DNA from 3 places in the Oceanobacillus sp. E9 genome. Region 2 is predicted to be linked to each of the others. Evidence: riboswitches for the same ligand, from Rfam matches in the RefSeq annotation. Region 2 holds a riboswitch; each other region holds the start of a gene.
What was found. A riboswitch is a leader RNA that binds a small molecule or an ion and turns the genes downstream of it on or off. The one in region 2 is predicted to bind S-adenosylmethionine.
Positions count from the first base shown of each region.

Region 1 (4,851 bases), on a different contig from region 2:
ATGTTTTTAGTCCTCGAATCAATAGCCACGCATCAAAGGGAGACAAAACTCCCCCAATATCTTTTTGCGTAGTTAAGGCAATTGTATCCATTATCTCTTTTTTTCCAACTGCAAGCCCCGCAATTACATCACCATGCCCCCCAATATACTTCGTAGCACTATGAATGACAAAATCACATCCTAATTCTAACGGCCGCTGTAAATATGGGGACGAAAAAGTATTATCAACTACTACTGGCAGTCGATATTTCTTAGCTACATTCACAACTAATTCTAAGTCAATTACTTGCATGGTAGGATTAATGGGCGTCTCTACATAAATTAATGCAGTATCTTTGGTTATCTGGTCTTCCAATTCCTTTTCGGATAACATAGTGGAGTAATCGGTTCTAATGTTATACTTTTCTTCCATCATAGATAACAAACCATACGTACAGCCATATAATCCTGAAGAGCAAATAATGTGATCATTGGCTTTTGTTAATGCAAGTAAAATAGCGGATACGGCTGCCATCCCAGATGAAAAAGCTAATCCTCGCTCTCCACCTTCTAATGCTGCAATCCTCTCCTCCAAAATGCGTACAGTTGGATTACCTAAACGTGAATAAATATACCCTTCCTCTTCTGCAGCAAACCGTGCTTCCCCCTGTTCTGCTGAGTCAAATGTATATGTTGATGTTTGGAATATTGGAGGTGTCAAGCTCCCAAGCATCTGTGTTGAATCGTAACCTTCATGGATAACTGACGTTTCCATATGTTTATATGACTTTTTTTTCACCAAAATCCCCCTCTTTTATATTGGTTTTCCACCCTAATTAATAATAAAAAAGCTGAACACCAGCATTCGTGTCCGTCCAAGCTCTTGTACAGTCTTATTTAGTTTTTACAGACGATTAATCATCGTCAAATACAATAATAAAGTATTTACAACATTTATGAAAGCGTTTTCTTTATCATGAATTCAAATAATTGATTCTCTTCAAAAATCCATCTATTATTAGATAAAACTCAATGTACTTATAGAAAGAAGGAAAAAATATGGGGAATAAATCATCATTTCAGCAAGGTATGATTCTTGCATTTAGTGCATACTTACTCTGGGGATTTCTACCAATCTATTGGAAACAAATTGACACAATTGAAGCAGGAACTATTCTTGCACACCGTATTATTTGGAGTTGTGTATTTATGATTTTGCTTGTAATGATGTCTGGAAAATGGCGGGCTTTTGTACATACGATAAAGCATATGAAGCAAGATCGAAAAAAAATCATTTCCATCACCTTAGCATCGATTGTAATTACACTAAATTGGTTTTTGTTTATATTTGCCGTCAACGGAGGACACGTTCTACAAGCTAGTTTAGGCTACTATATTAATCCAATTTTAAGTATATTATTGGGATTAATCATTCTAAAAGAACCATCAACCAAAGCGCAGATATTCTCATTTATTCTTGCTGGAGCAGCAGTAATTTATCTTACATTAGGGTATGGGATCTTCCCATGGATATCGATATTTTTAGCTGCTTCTTTCGCCATTTATGGTTTCATCAAGAAGACCCTAGATCTCAGTGCAATGTTTGGGCTTACGTTAGAAACACTTGTTATGACACCATTTGCATTATTATATATATGGTTAGCTCCTCAAGCACAAGGATTTTCATTAAATCCTATCTTGACCGTGGAAAATCTATTTTTAATAGGTGGAGGCATTGTTACTGCTATTCCTTTGCTTCTATTTGCTGCGGGGGCAAGAAGAATACCGCTCGCTTCTGTTGGATTCTTACAGTATGTTGCACCGACTGTGATGTTCTTTCTTGGCGTATTTCTATATAAAGAATCCTTTACTACTCACCATATGATCACATTTTTATTTATTTGGTTAGCACTAGCAATTTATATGTATAGCTTATATAAACAATTACCCCGCAAGCGAGGGAAAAAGCATTGATTATATGAATTTTAAAATAATTATAAATTTACTGTTGACAATCAATAAGAAAACAAGATATACTTTATAACAATTTAATAAGCAAATCTCTTATCAAGAGTGGTGGAGGGAATAGGCCCTGCGAAACCCGGCAACCTGTGGCAATTTTGCTATTGAAAGGTGCTAAATCCTACAGACAATTGTCTGGAAGATAAGAGGAGGTTCGGTTTTATAAAGACAAAGTCCTCTTCTTATGAAGGGGGCTTTTTTTTTAATCCTTCTCTTATTACTTTAAAAATAATAATTTCAAGGAGGAAATACGATGTCTAAATTTCAATCATTACAAGCAGAAACTATCTTACTTCATGGTGGGCAAGAACCAGATCCATCAACTGGATCACGTGCAGTTCCAATATATCAAACTACATCCTATGTGTTTCGAGATACCGAACATGCACAAAATTTATTTGGTTTAGCAGAACCAGGAAATATTTATTCACGTATTATGAACCCAACTGTAGATGCTTTCGAACAACGAATTACTCAACTAGAAGATGGTATTGGCGCTGTTGCTACATCATCCGGTATGGCTGCGATTACGTTAGCAATTCTTAATATTGCTGGTTCTGGAGATGAAATTGTTGCAGATAGCAACTTATACGGAGGTACATTCAATCTATTTGCTAATACCCTTCCACGTTACGGAATTAATGTAAAATTTGTAGATGGTACAGATCCTCAAGCAATTGAAGATGCTATTACAGAAAAGACAAAGGCAGTTTTTGGTGAAATTATAACCAACCCTAGCCTCTATGTATTTGATGTTGAAAAAGTTGCTGAAGTAGCACATAAGCATGGTGTACCGTTAATTATTGATAATACCTTTGCTACACCTTATGTAACAAAGCCATTAACTTGGGGTGCAGATATTGTTGTTCATTCCGCAACTAAATGGATTGGGGGGCATGGAACAACCATTGGTGGTGTTGTCGTCGATAGTGGTCGGTTTGATTGGAATAACCAACGTTTCCCGGACTTTGTAAAACCTGATGAAAGTTATAATGGGTTAAAATACGTTGATCTTGGTGCGGAGGCATATATTACAAAGCTTCGAGTGCAGTTATTACGTGATATTGGAGCATCCCTTAGCCCACAAAATGCCTTTCTGTTACTGCAAGGATTAGAAACATTACACTTACGCATTAAACGACATACGGATAATGCATTACAATTAGCAAACTATTTACAAGCACATCCAGCTGTCGAATGGGTGAATTATCCAGGATTAGAAGAGCATCCATCTCACGAACTGGCAGGTAAATATTTAAAACAAAGCTTCGGATCTATTATTACTTTCGGAATATCTGGTGGTAGAGAAGCAGGTCGAACATTAATAGATAATGTTTCATTATGGTCACATGTTGCAAATGTAGGAGATGCCAAATCTCTCATTATTCATCCGGCATCTACCACTCATCAACAATTAAACGAAGATGACTTAGCATTAAGTGGTGTAACAGAAGAATTAGTACGATTATCCGTAGGTCTTGAGTCTATCGATGATATTATCGCTGATCTTGACCAAGCAATTGAAAAGGCTACTGGTAAATCACGTACAAATAAACCATCTCAAGAGGAAGTTGCAGTACAATGGTTACTTCAATCTCCATTTGATCGAAGCAATGGAGTGAGAAAAAAAGTAATAGCTACGCTTCAAATAGACCAAGATCAAATAGCACCGCTTAAAACACTAGGATATGAAATATTGCCGGTGACATCTTTAAGTGATCTTAATACAGAAGTTGATGCTATTTGGATTGATGAGACAATACCGTCTATCGAAGGAGTAGTACCTACAAATACGATTGTTTTTGCATCGGATAATCAATCTGCGCAATTAAAAAATAATATTGTGATAACCAATCAATCTCCAGCAAAAATCGCACTACAACTTCGTAATGGTCAAGAGACGAAACAACCAATCAAATTATAATTAGCTCTAAAATGTGTTTATGTTTCATTTTATAAGGGTATTAAAATATATATAAGATAAGGAGCCTTCCATAATGAAGGCTTTTTTTTTTGAAAAGATAAGAGTATAAAAATTGGGAATTCCTATCGTTCATAGAAAGATAAGGCCACTTCTAGCTCCATCAACCAGCAACGGCGACTTCACGAAATTGCCCTACGAAGACTGCCGAATGGCGTGGTCGCACTTATACCCTTGGGTGAAAGTCATCATCGGTTGTCACCTTACCGTGTCCTTTATCTTAAAGAAAAAAAGGAAGTTCGACCATTGTCGAACCATCCTTAAAAAAACAGGGAGGCACTCGCTACGTTGCTAAACGGTCGCTTGTGCTTTTATTCCTATAAATTGTTGGTTTAGGTTATCAATAAATGGATTAAACTATTATTATAAAAATCCATCTACTCCAGCCTTCTTCATAGACAAATCCATTTACTAATTCATAATATATAAGAAAAGAACTGCATAGGTGTGATTACATGAAAAACAAGAAAAAGATTATGATCTATAGCGGATTGGTTGCGTTAGTACTTCTTATTATAATTGGATTTATCTACCAATCTCAAGATCCATTTAAGCATCTTTCCTCCGACCAAATAGAGAAAGAAACAGCACTACAAAAACAAGTAGATCAAAATAAATCAAACAATCAACAAGACAATACGAATGACGAAACAGCTAATGAGAATGCAGAAGCCGAAGAAACATCAGGAAATCCCTTCCCCAAAGTTATCAATGAAGCTGTTCAGGGAACGATGAACTTCTTATCTACAGATGAAACACAAATCGTTGCTGTTGGTGATTCATTAACTCAGGGTGTTGGTGATGAAACCGAGCAAGGCGGTTATGTTGGCATTCTTGATAGAACAATAAATAGTACTGGATATAGTGCT
Region 1 covers NZ_LSNA01000001.1:153,197-158,047, forward strand. The annotation lists gene megL (methionine gamma-lyase) at 1-754, opposite strand, end outside; gene rarD (EamA family transporter RarD) at 1,039-1,953, shown strand; SAM riboswitch class I at 2,041-2,150, shown strand; gene AQ616_RS00675 (O-acetylhomoserine aminocarboxypropyltransferase/cysteine synthase family protein) at 2,255-3,925, shown strand; gene AQ616_RS00680 (SGNH/GDSL hydrolase family protein) at 4,438-4,851, shown strand, end outside.
Region 1: linked by a shared signal. The riboswitch ahead of AQ616_RS00675 (O-acetylhomoserine aminocarboxypropyltransferase/cysteine synthase family protein) and the one ahead of AQ616_RS07785 (carboxymuconolactone decarboxylase family protein) in region 2 are both predicted to bind S-adenosylmethionine.

Region 2 (4,851 bases):
ATGATGTTAATCCTGGTATCAGAACTCTTGCGGCTAAACCAGCGAACACAGAGAATGTAGATAAAAAAAACAGGGTTGCTCCCGCAGATAATGTAAATGTGCGAAGGTCTTCTTTCTTCCCTACAGATAATACTTTATTCATTAATTGTGGAAGAAGGACGAAACTAAGTAAAAACCATTGAATTGCCATAATGGCGAACCCACTATAAAATGGACTGTCTGCAGCTGTTGGAGCTGTTAAAGCAGGATTAGCATTATTTAATTGTCCGGTTAAATTTCCTAAAGTTCCCCATCCTCCCCCGATTGTCCAAAAAAGAGAAAGAAATAAAAGCACGGAAATAACCGACATCACAATACCTTGAATTCCATCTGTAATTAGTTGTGCATATGCTCCACCCATACTAATATATAAAATCGTTAATGTAACTCCAAAAAAGATTCCCCAATAATATGGTATTCCTATAATTGTTTCAAACATTGTTGCTAAACCTACGTTTTGGGCAACTATATAGTAGATGTTAAATAGAATTAATAACGCTACAATGACTTGTAAAGCTTTACTATTATATCGATTACCTAGCCATTGGGGGAGCGTTAAACTACCTTCATTGTTTTGCCCCTGTTCCCAAAACTTTTTTGTTACAAGTAATAAGCCAATCCATGTGACTCCAAAACACCCTAAAGTATACCAAAGTACAGGTGTACCATACATATACGCCCATCCAGGCACACCAATAAATAAATTAGCGCTAGAATAGGTTGCACCAAAGCTAATTCCAATTAGCCATGGACTCACCTTACCTTTAGCAATGGAAAAACCCTTCATTGAACAACTATATTTAGCTCCTCGCTTACCAAACCAAACAATGAGCAAAAAGTAGCCAAAGAGACACGCTCCGATGATCCACGCAAGAGTCGTTTGATTATCAGTCAGCATTCGTGTCCTCCTCCATTCCTTTTGGGTAGAATTTATTCCAGATAATCAAACCAATTATCCAGAAGACGACAACTCCAATAAAATAATATGTGACCATCTGCTATTCACTCCTTTTCAAACGATTGTAAAATTATAGACCCATGTCAACGGAAGTGGCATGGTTTTAATTTACTAATCTAGTTCACACCTAAAAATATTATGTATGAACCTTTCTTGGTTGCTTCGCTACATGATTTTCAGCCAATCGCTTTTTCCCTTTACCGAATATATTTTCACGTAATGTATTTCCTTCATACTCCGTACGATAGATTCCACGATCTTGTAATATAGGTATTACATGATCTACAAAATCTCTAAATGTATCTGGAGAAGTTGCTAATGCAACATTAAAACCATCTATATCACCTTCAACAGCCCACTTTTGTATTTGATCAGCGATCTGTTCTGGAGTACCTACAAACTTTGGACAACCATTTCCAAGTCCATGATTTTTTATTGCTTCACGTAATGTCCATTTACGATATGGGTCTTTCGTATACAGGTCTAGATTCCCTTGTACTGCTTCTGTTTCAATATCTTCAATATATTGATCTGGATTATACTCTGAAAAATCAATTCCTGTATGTCCTGATAGTAAGGATGCCGTACCTTCATAGCTGATATGGTTTACGAAGTCCTCATACTTCGCAATCGCTTCTGCTTCTGTTGAGCCAACAATTGGTAACATCAATGGGAATATTTTAACGTCATCTGGATTTCTTCCTTTTTCTTGAGCACGTTTCTTAATATCGGAAGAATAATTTTTCAACGATTCAATAGATGTTTGCTTTGTAAAAACTGCCTCTGCATGTTTTGCCGCAAAATCTCTTCCCTTTGGTGATGCTCCCGCTTGGAATAATACTGGCGTTCGTTGCGGCGAGGGTTCAACTAAGTGCGGTCCTGGCACATTAAAAAACTCCCCACTATGATTAATTAAGCGAACTTTCTCTGGGTTAGCAAAAGTATCATTGGCACGGTCATAAATCACCGCATCCTCATCCCAACTATGCTCCCAAAGTTTGTATACCACATCTAAAAATTCATCCGCTCGATTATAACGCAATTCTTTCGGTAACCTTTCTGTTAACCCCATATTGACTGCTTCACTTTCCAAATAGGAAGTAACGACATTCCATCCAACTCTTCCTCCTGTTAAATGGTCCAATGTGGATAACTGACGTGCTAGTACATAGGGTTGTGCATAGGTAGTAGAAATTGTTGGCGCAAAACCAAGATGCTCGGTAACTGCGGCCATTGCTGTAATAGGAAGTAAAGGATCATGTGCAGGAAGTTGAACTGCGCCTCTCGTCGCTGCGTCATGGCTTTTCCCATAAACACTGTACGTCCCTAATACATCAGCAATAAATAACGAGTCAAATTTGCCGCGTTCTAGAATTTGCGCAATTTCCGTCCAGTAACCTAAACGATTATGATTTATTCCATAATCTTTCTCATGTTTCCAAAGCCCCGTTGAATGAGGGGAAGGTGAATTTTGCACGAATCCATTAAAATGAATTTGTTTTGCCATATGCTCAGCTCCTTTTTAGTATCTGAATAAGATAATTACATTAATTAACATTGGGAATCTATTAAACTACTCTTCATCGTAAGCATTTAATGCATTGACACTGTGCGCTAATGCAGAACCTGCTTTAAGAGCAACAGCTACAAAAATAGCTTCTGATAACTCTTCTTTACTGGCTCCAGCTTCCTTTGCATTTTTCGTATGCAAGTCAATACAATAAGCACATCCTGTTGTATGCGCAGAGGCTACTGCAATCAACTCTTTTTCCTTCAATGTAAGTTTACCTTCTTTTAAAACCGCTCCATCAAATTTCAAGAAAGCTTTGAAAGCATCATCACTTATCTCACCTAGTTCTTGTAGTCGTTTAAAGTAGGAAGCTTTATATAACTCATCATCATCATTTCCGTCATATGCATTCAATCCATTTACTGCGTGCGCTAATGAAGAGCCTGCTTTTAATGTTGTTGCAACAAATATTGCCTCAGTTACTTCTTCTTTATCAGCACCTTGGTTTTTCACATTTCCTACATGGAGTTCAATACAGTATGGACAACCTGTAATGTGAGCAACTGCCACTGCAATTAATTCTTTTTGTTTCACGGAAAGCTTCCCTTCTTCGAGCGCTTTGTTGTTGAAGGCAAAGAACGAATTAAATACACCTGGTGCAAATTCCTTTAATTCTTGGATACGACTGAAATACGATTTTTTATAAAGACTCTCTGTTTTTGTAGTTGGCATAATACACTCTCTCCTTTTCGTTTTAATAAAAATTTCGATTGCTTGGCTTGTGTAACTGTTTTGATCCGCCTCCTAAATAAAGTTAACTTATTGGTTTAGTCATATTTAAAGTCACATTGTTCCAGTTTTTCTTTACACTCCCCTTTTGAAAAAAGAAAAACCCTTCCGATGAGGAAGAGTTTCATTTAGTGGGCATAAACACTTTTCTCATCTATCAAGCATAAGCTTGCTGGAATGAGCACCATGTTACTTAACTGTAACTGGTTGCTGCGGGATCAACGGACCAGGTTCCTCCCCCGACTCTTGATAAGGAAAATATTATATAGTTGTGTAAGATTTGTATATTAGCATAACGAACCAGCAAATAACTGTCAATAGTTAATTTTCAATTAATTCAATGTAATGAAAAATTTAAACCAATTGGACTATATTGTATATGTTTTTATTTATTCTGGCTTAGACTTTTATTCGACTTGTGGGATTCGGAAGAAATTACATGTTCACCCATTCGACTACGTAGACTTTTGTCTGTAACATAGCTGCTTTTATGGAACCGTATTAAAATGTACCTTCATAATACAATTTAAAACTACCATAACTACCTAGTTTTAATAAGTTATAATTCTCTATACGTCGCCAGTTCATCTACTAAGTTAACCTAAAATTGTAGTTTAAACCCTTTGCTTTTCGGCTAAACAGAATAACATACTAATATCGGCACAATGAAAAGGGTGAAGTTATGACTACATGTTCAACTAGTAGGAGTATTGGTTTAATTTCAGCTCCAGGTTATCCCAACTATATTGCAGCAAAATTAAAAGAAGAACTCCCAAATCTACTACAGTTTTACGTAGACGATGATTGCGAATGGGAGGTTCAATATATTGAAGACCCACTTACAGGTACTGGTGAATCTATTGACATTCTAAAAGCTACTCAAAATAAGAAGAAAAAAAACGACTGGGACTTTGGAATTTGTCTTACAGATTTACCTTTATTCAAAGAAAAACGGCTAATTATTGCAGAAGCAAATCAAGACGAAAACATAGCATTAATTAGCATGCCTAGTCTGGGCTCAACAAGGATGATTAAAAGACTACGAGAGTCCATATTACAGTTAGTAAACGAAATGTATTATGGCAGCTCTGATGGCGATAGAAAAAAGGCCGAACTTCATCTTCAATCTATGAATGAAGATTATAAAGAATTGAAGAATAAAAGTTCAACACGCTTAATCGGAAAACGTTTCTTAGAAAGAATTTCCCCTATTAAACGAGAAACACCTGATGAGCATGAGACGCATGGTGAATGCAATATCGATGTTCGTTTTACTGTTCCACGGAAATGGAGTATTGCTATACGAATCATTTCCGGAATGGTACGAGCCAATCGCCCATGGTCACTCTTTCCAGCATTTATGAAAGTAATTATGATTGCATTTACTACCGGAGCATACGCGCTGGTCTTCCCAACACTATGGCAGTTGAGTGATTATTATTCATTACCACGGATGATTTTACTAACTTTTATTGCTATTACGTCCATGGTAAGTTGGATTATAGTAGCCCATAAATTGTGGGAACGACCTCAAGATGGTAAAGATGACTATATT
Region 2 covers NZ_LSNA01000006.1:174,281-179,131, reverse strand. The annotation lists gene AQ616_RS07795 (sodium:solute symporter family protein) at 1-937, opposite strand, end outside; gene AQ616_RS07790 (LLM class flavin-dependent oxidoreductase) at 1,134-2,504, opposite strand; gene AQ616_RS07785 (carboxymuconolactone decarboxylase family protein) at 2,571-3,239, opposite strand; SAM riboswitch class I at 3,444-3,552, opposite strand; gene AQ616_RS07780 (hypothetical protein) at 3,979-4,851, shown strand, end outside.

Region 3 (4,851 bases), on a different contig from region 2:
GGAAAAATCATTCCTCTCTAAAGTCTGTTTCGCTACATCTAGTGACATCTCTGCTTCTTCAGATAAAATCTGTGCAGCTGCTTCTGGATTATCTATTGTCCACTCTCTTGCTTTTTCATACGCTTCAATCACAACATGAACATAATCTGGATATTCTTCTGCAAAATCATCTCGCACGTTTAAAAAACCATATGTGTTAAATTCTTTATTTCGATAAAACAAGGTTGCATCAGATTCTAATTCGGCTCGAGCCATATGTGGATCTAGCCCCGCCCATGCATCTACGGAACCTTTAGACAAAGCAACCGCTCCATCACCATGTTGTAAATTGACAATTTCTAAGTCAGCCGCTGTTAATCCAGCTTCATTTAAAGCCCGTAGTAGAAAAATATATGGATCCGTACCTAACGTGGCAGCCACTTTTTTTCCTTTTAATTCTTCTACCGATTGGATTCCTGACTCAGAATCAGCAACTAAAGCTGTCCACTCTGGTTGAGAATAAATATATACATTTTGAATTGGAGAACCCTTGGCTTTAGAAACAAGCGCTGCAGATCCTGCAGAAGAACCAAAATCAATACTATCACTTGTTAAAAATTCTAAAGCCTTATTACTACCTTGACTTAGTACCCACTCCACACCTATTCCTTCATCTTCTAAGGCTTCTTCTAACCATCCTTGTTCTTTTAATACAAGGCTTGTTGGTGAATAATACGCATAATCTAACCGAATCTTATCAGGCTTTCCATCTGCTGCACTTGAATCAGATCCACATGCTGCTATTAAACTAATTATTATTATCACTAAAGCTATACTCATTAACTTACTTCTCATTAAATTCTCCTCCTTATAATTATTCAAATAAGATTACTTGGTTTTATAACAATGAGGTTCGTACTTCTCCAACTGTATCTAAATGAATAGTATAGGAGATTTACCATCAATATAAGATTTGTTATGCCTTAAATCGATAGCCTACATTATGTTCTTTTAATGTTTTATCTTTCCCAAACAAGAAATGCTTCTCCATATTAGGAGAATAGGGAGAATTAATGGTCTCCTTACCGACTGCCTCTGCAACAGCTCTAAGCATTGCTGGAGATGCTCCACAACATAACCCAATATAATTAACACCAATCCCCTTTGCTTCTTTTGCCCACTCTGCTAATTCATAACGGTTATGGTACAGTGGATCTAAAGCAGTTGGAAAAGTTGTTTCAGTAGGCAAATGGCAACTACAACCACCATCAGGTAAATTAAAAAATGTCGGATGCTCATCTGATGTACGATATGGAATGGGTAATGCTCCTACATAACCGTCTACATGCTTTCTAATTTTTGCAATATAAGGTTGCATCGTATCTGGACCTCGGAAACAATTCATTCCAACTACAAGTGCTCCCTTTTCCGATAATATTTTACAAGATTCCTCTACCGTATAGCCATCCCTTAAAATGTTTTCTCCCATTAACCCTAGTGTAATGACAGCTGGCAAGTCTTTTTTCAATATTTCTTCCAAAGCAATTTCTGCTTCTTCATGATAATAAAATGTTTCACCATTAATAAAATCAACATCTTCTTCTTTACTCCACTGAGCCATTTCAGCGAACATCTCTCTAACTTTAGATTTGCTTGATTCATCATAAGGGTCAAAGATATTTGTATTAGATATATTTCCTGCAACTAATGCTTCTTCCAATGGATGCTCTTTCGCTACTTCCTTTGCTAAACGAATAGCACTTCTATTCAATGGTTCTAATAATTCTTCCTTGCCAATAATGCGCATTTTTTCTCGATGTGCATTGTATGTAAATGCTAATACAACATCCGAACCAGCATTCATAAAATCACGATACGTTTGTTTTAAAGCATCCGGGTTCGCAAGTGCTACTTCTGGTACAAACGAACCTGCCTGTAAATACCCTCTCCTCTCTAATTCAAATAAATATCCTTCTCCTACTATTACCGTACCTTCTTGCAAACGTCTTTTTAAACTACGCTTCATCATAATCTCCTCCTTCATTATTTTTACAAACAAAAACCCTTCTTCCAAAAGTAAGAAGAAGGGTTAACCTACATTGTTCTTCTTATCTTTAAGGCATATAAGCCTATTGGAATTAGCACCATACCTTATAAGGCTGGTTGCTGAGACTTCATCGGGCCAATCCCTCCGTCTCTCTTGATAAGTCTAACTATATTTAATTTTTTAAAAATTAACTTTTTAATATCTTATATGATAACCATAAAATAATCAATAGGAAATTTAAATTATTCATTTATTATTTTTTAAATGATTTCCTAGTGAGTGATGCCGTGCCTGATAAAAAACTGCCAGTTGCAATCTAAATCAAAAATATATTGTAAATATTTGTTATACTATTATCAATCATAGGATTAGGAGTGATGAAAATGTATGAACTAAAAACAAAAGAAACAGAAAACAGTGTTATTCAATTCATCGAAAGTGTTGATCATCTTCAAAAGAAAGAAGATGCTTATAAACTATTAGATATATTTACCGAATCTACTGAGTATCCAGCAAAAATGTGGGGAACAAGTATTATTGGCTTTGGAAAATACAATTATAAATACGCTTCTGGCCACTCCGGAGAATTTTTAATAGTAGGATACTCTCCCAGAAAATCAAAAATTAGTCTCTATCTCGCAACAGATATTGTTCAAGATAGTGAATTAATGACAGCTTTAGGTAAATACACTACCGGAAAATCGTGTGTTTATATTAACAAACTCAGCGATATTAATCTTGATATCTTACGTCGTTTAATTAAACAATCACTTTTCCATATCAAATCAACTTATCCTGATACTGCAAAATAACTTAGCACTGTTCGATCAATATTGCCATTCCTTGGCCGCCACCAGCGCATAAAGTTGCTATACCATATTGCTGTTTTCTTTTTATTAGTTCATAGATTAATGTCGTAATTATCCGGGTGCCCGTAGCACCGACCGGATGACCTAACGCAATCGCCCCTCCATTAACATTTACTTTTTCATGATCCAAACCTAGTTCACGAATAACAGCAACGGATTGAGAAGCGAAAGCTTCATTCAATTCTAGTAAATCTATGTCTTGGATTGTTTTTTGATTTCGTTTAAGTAGTTGTTTGACTGCCGGTACTGGGCCAATTCCCATTATTTCAGGGGAAACACCCGCTGTACTCCAATCTACGATTCTTGCGAGTGGTTGCAAGCCAAGATGTTTGGCATGTGATTCTTTCATAATAACCAAAGCTGAGGCACCATCATTTCTGCCGCAAGCATTACCAGCAGTCACCGTCCCACCTGCTTCAAATACTGGATTAAGATTTGCTAGTTTCTCTAGAGATGTATCAAATCGAGGATATTCATCTACTTCAAATATAGATATCTGTTTCTTTTCCACAACCTCAATAGGAGCTATTTCATCTTTAAACCGTCCACTTTCTATAGCTTTTTTTGCTCTGCGCTGACTTTCTATCGCAAATGCATCTTGATCTTCTCTTGATATATTATATTTTCTAGCAACATTCTCAGCTGTAATACCCATAGATAGATTCTTACCATAGATTTCTTGAGGTTGTTGTCCTGCTTCTAAATTAGAATCGACAATGGTTGTTCGATCTCCTCCAAATCTAGTATTTCGTAAGTATATTGGAGAACGGCTCATACTCTCTGTCCCACCCGCTATGACAATATCAGCTTGATTACTAAGAATTTGTTGTACTCCAGATGTCACTGCCTGGATTCCAGATGCACATAATCTATTTACTGTAAAAGCAGTCACTTGTTCAGGGATACCCGCTCTTAGCGCTGCTACTCTAGCAATATTCGATGATTCCGTCGTTTGTCTTACTTCTCCTAAAATAACCTCATCTACGTGATCAGCTGGCATATAAACTCTTTGTAGCACTTCTTTAATCACATGACTTGCTAGATGACCAGAAGATACATTTTTCAATGATTTACCATATGCTCCAATTGGTGTTCTAGTTGCACTGACAATAACTATCGGATCGTCCATACCTATACCTCCCTACAACTTGCCCTTAGCTATAATGTTTCTTTAATTGTCCAGCAATAATATTCTTCTGAATTTCCGATGTCCCTTCATAAATTCGTGTAATGCGCGCATCTCTATAAAATCGTTCCACAGGAAAATCTGAAATATATCCAATCCCTCCATGAACTTGAACTGCTTTATCTGCTACTCGGTTGTATACTTCCGAACCATACAGTTTTAACATCGCTGCTTCCTTAATTACATTTTCTCCATTGTCAACCATCCATGCCACTTTATAAGTCAAAGCCCGTAATGCCTCTATCTCTACAGCCATTTCAGCTAACATGTGTGCAACTGCTTGGTGTTCAATAATCGACTTACCGAATTGTTTTCTTTCAATTGCATAAGTAGTCGACATATCTAATAACTTTTGGCTTGAACCTAAATTCCGAGCTGCCAAACCAGCACGACCATTGGTTAAAATTTTTAAGGCATTTACATACCCCTGACCCTCTTCACCTAGTAAATTTTCCGCAGGCACTTCACAATTCTCTAAAATTATTTCCGCTGAGTGAGAACCTCTCAGACCCATTTTTTCTTCAATCGCTCCTATATGAAATCCCGGAGCTCTCTTTTCTTCAATAAAAGAAGAGATGCCTTTTGCTCCTTTCGTTGGATCTGTAACTGCCATCACAGTAAACACTTCTGCTTCTGTGGCATTGGTAATGTAATGTTTTATTCCATTTAATATATATTTATCTCCCTTTTTAACGGCAGAAGTTTTTAAAGCACTTGCGTTCGACCCAGCTTCAGGTTCAGTTAGCGCAAATGCGCCTATTTTTTCTCCA
Region 3 covers NZ_LSNA01000009.1:239,353-244,203, forward strand. The annotation lists gene AQ616_RS17325 (aliphatic sulfonate ABC transporter substrate-binding protein) at 1-834, opposite strand, end outside; gene AQ616_RS17330 (homocysteine S-methyltransferase family protein) at 956-2,005, opposite strand; SAM riboswitch class I at 2,085-2,189, opposite strand; gene AQ616_RS17335 (DUF1801 domain-containing protein) at 2,410-2,838, shown strand; gene AQ616_RS17340 (thiolase family protein) at 2,840-4,024, opposite strand; gene AQ616_RS17345 (acyl-CoA dehydrogenase family protein) at 4,050-4,851, opposite strand, start outside.
Region 3: linked by a shared signal. The riboswitch ahead of AQ616_RS17330 (homocysteine S-methyltransferase family protein) and the one ahead of AQ616_RS07785 (carboxymuconolactone decarboxylase family protein) in region 2 are both predicted to bind S-adenosylmethionine.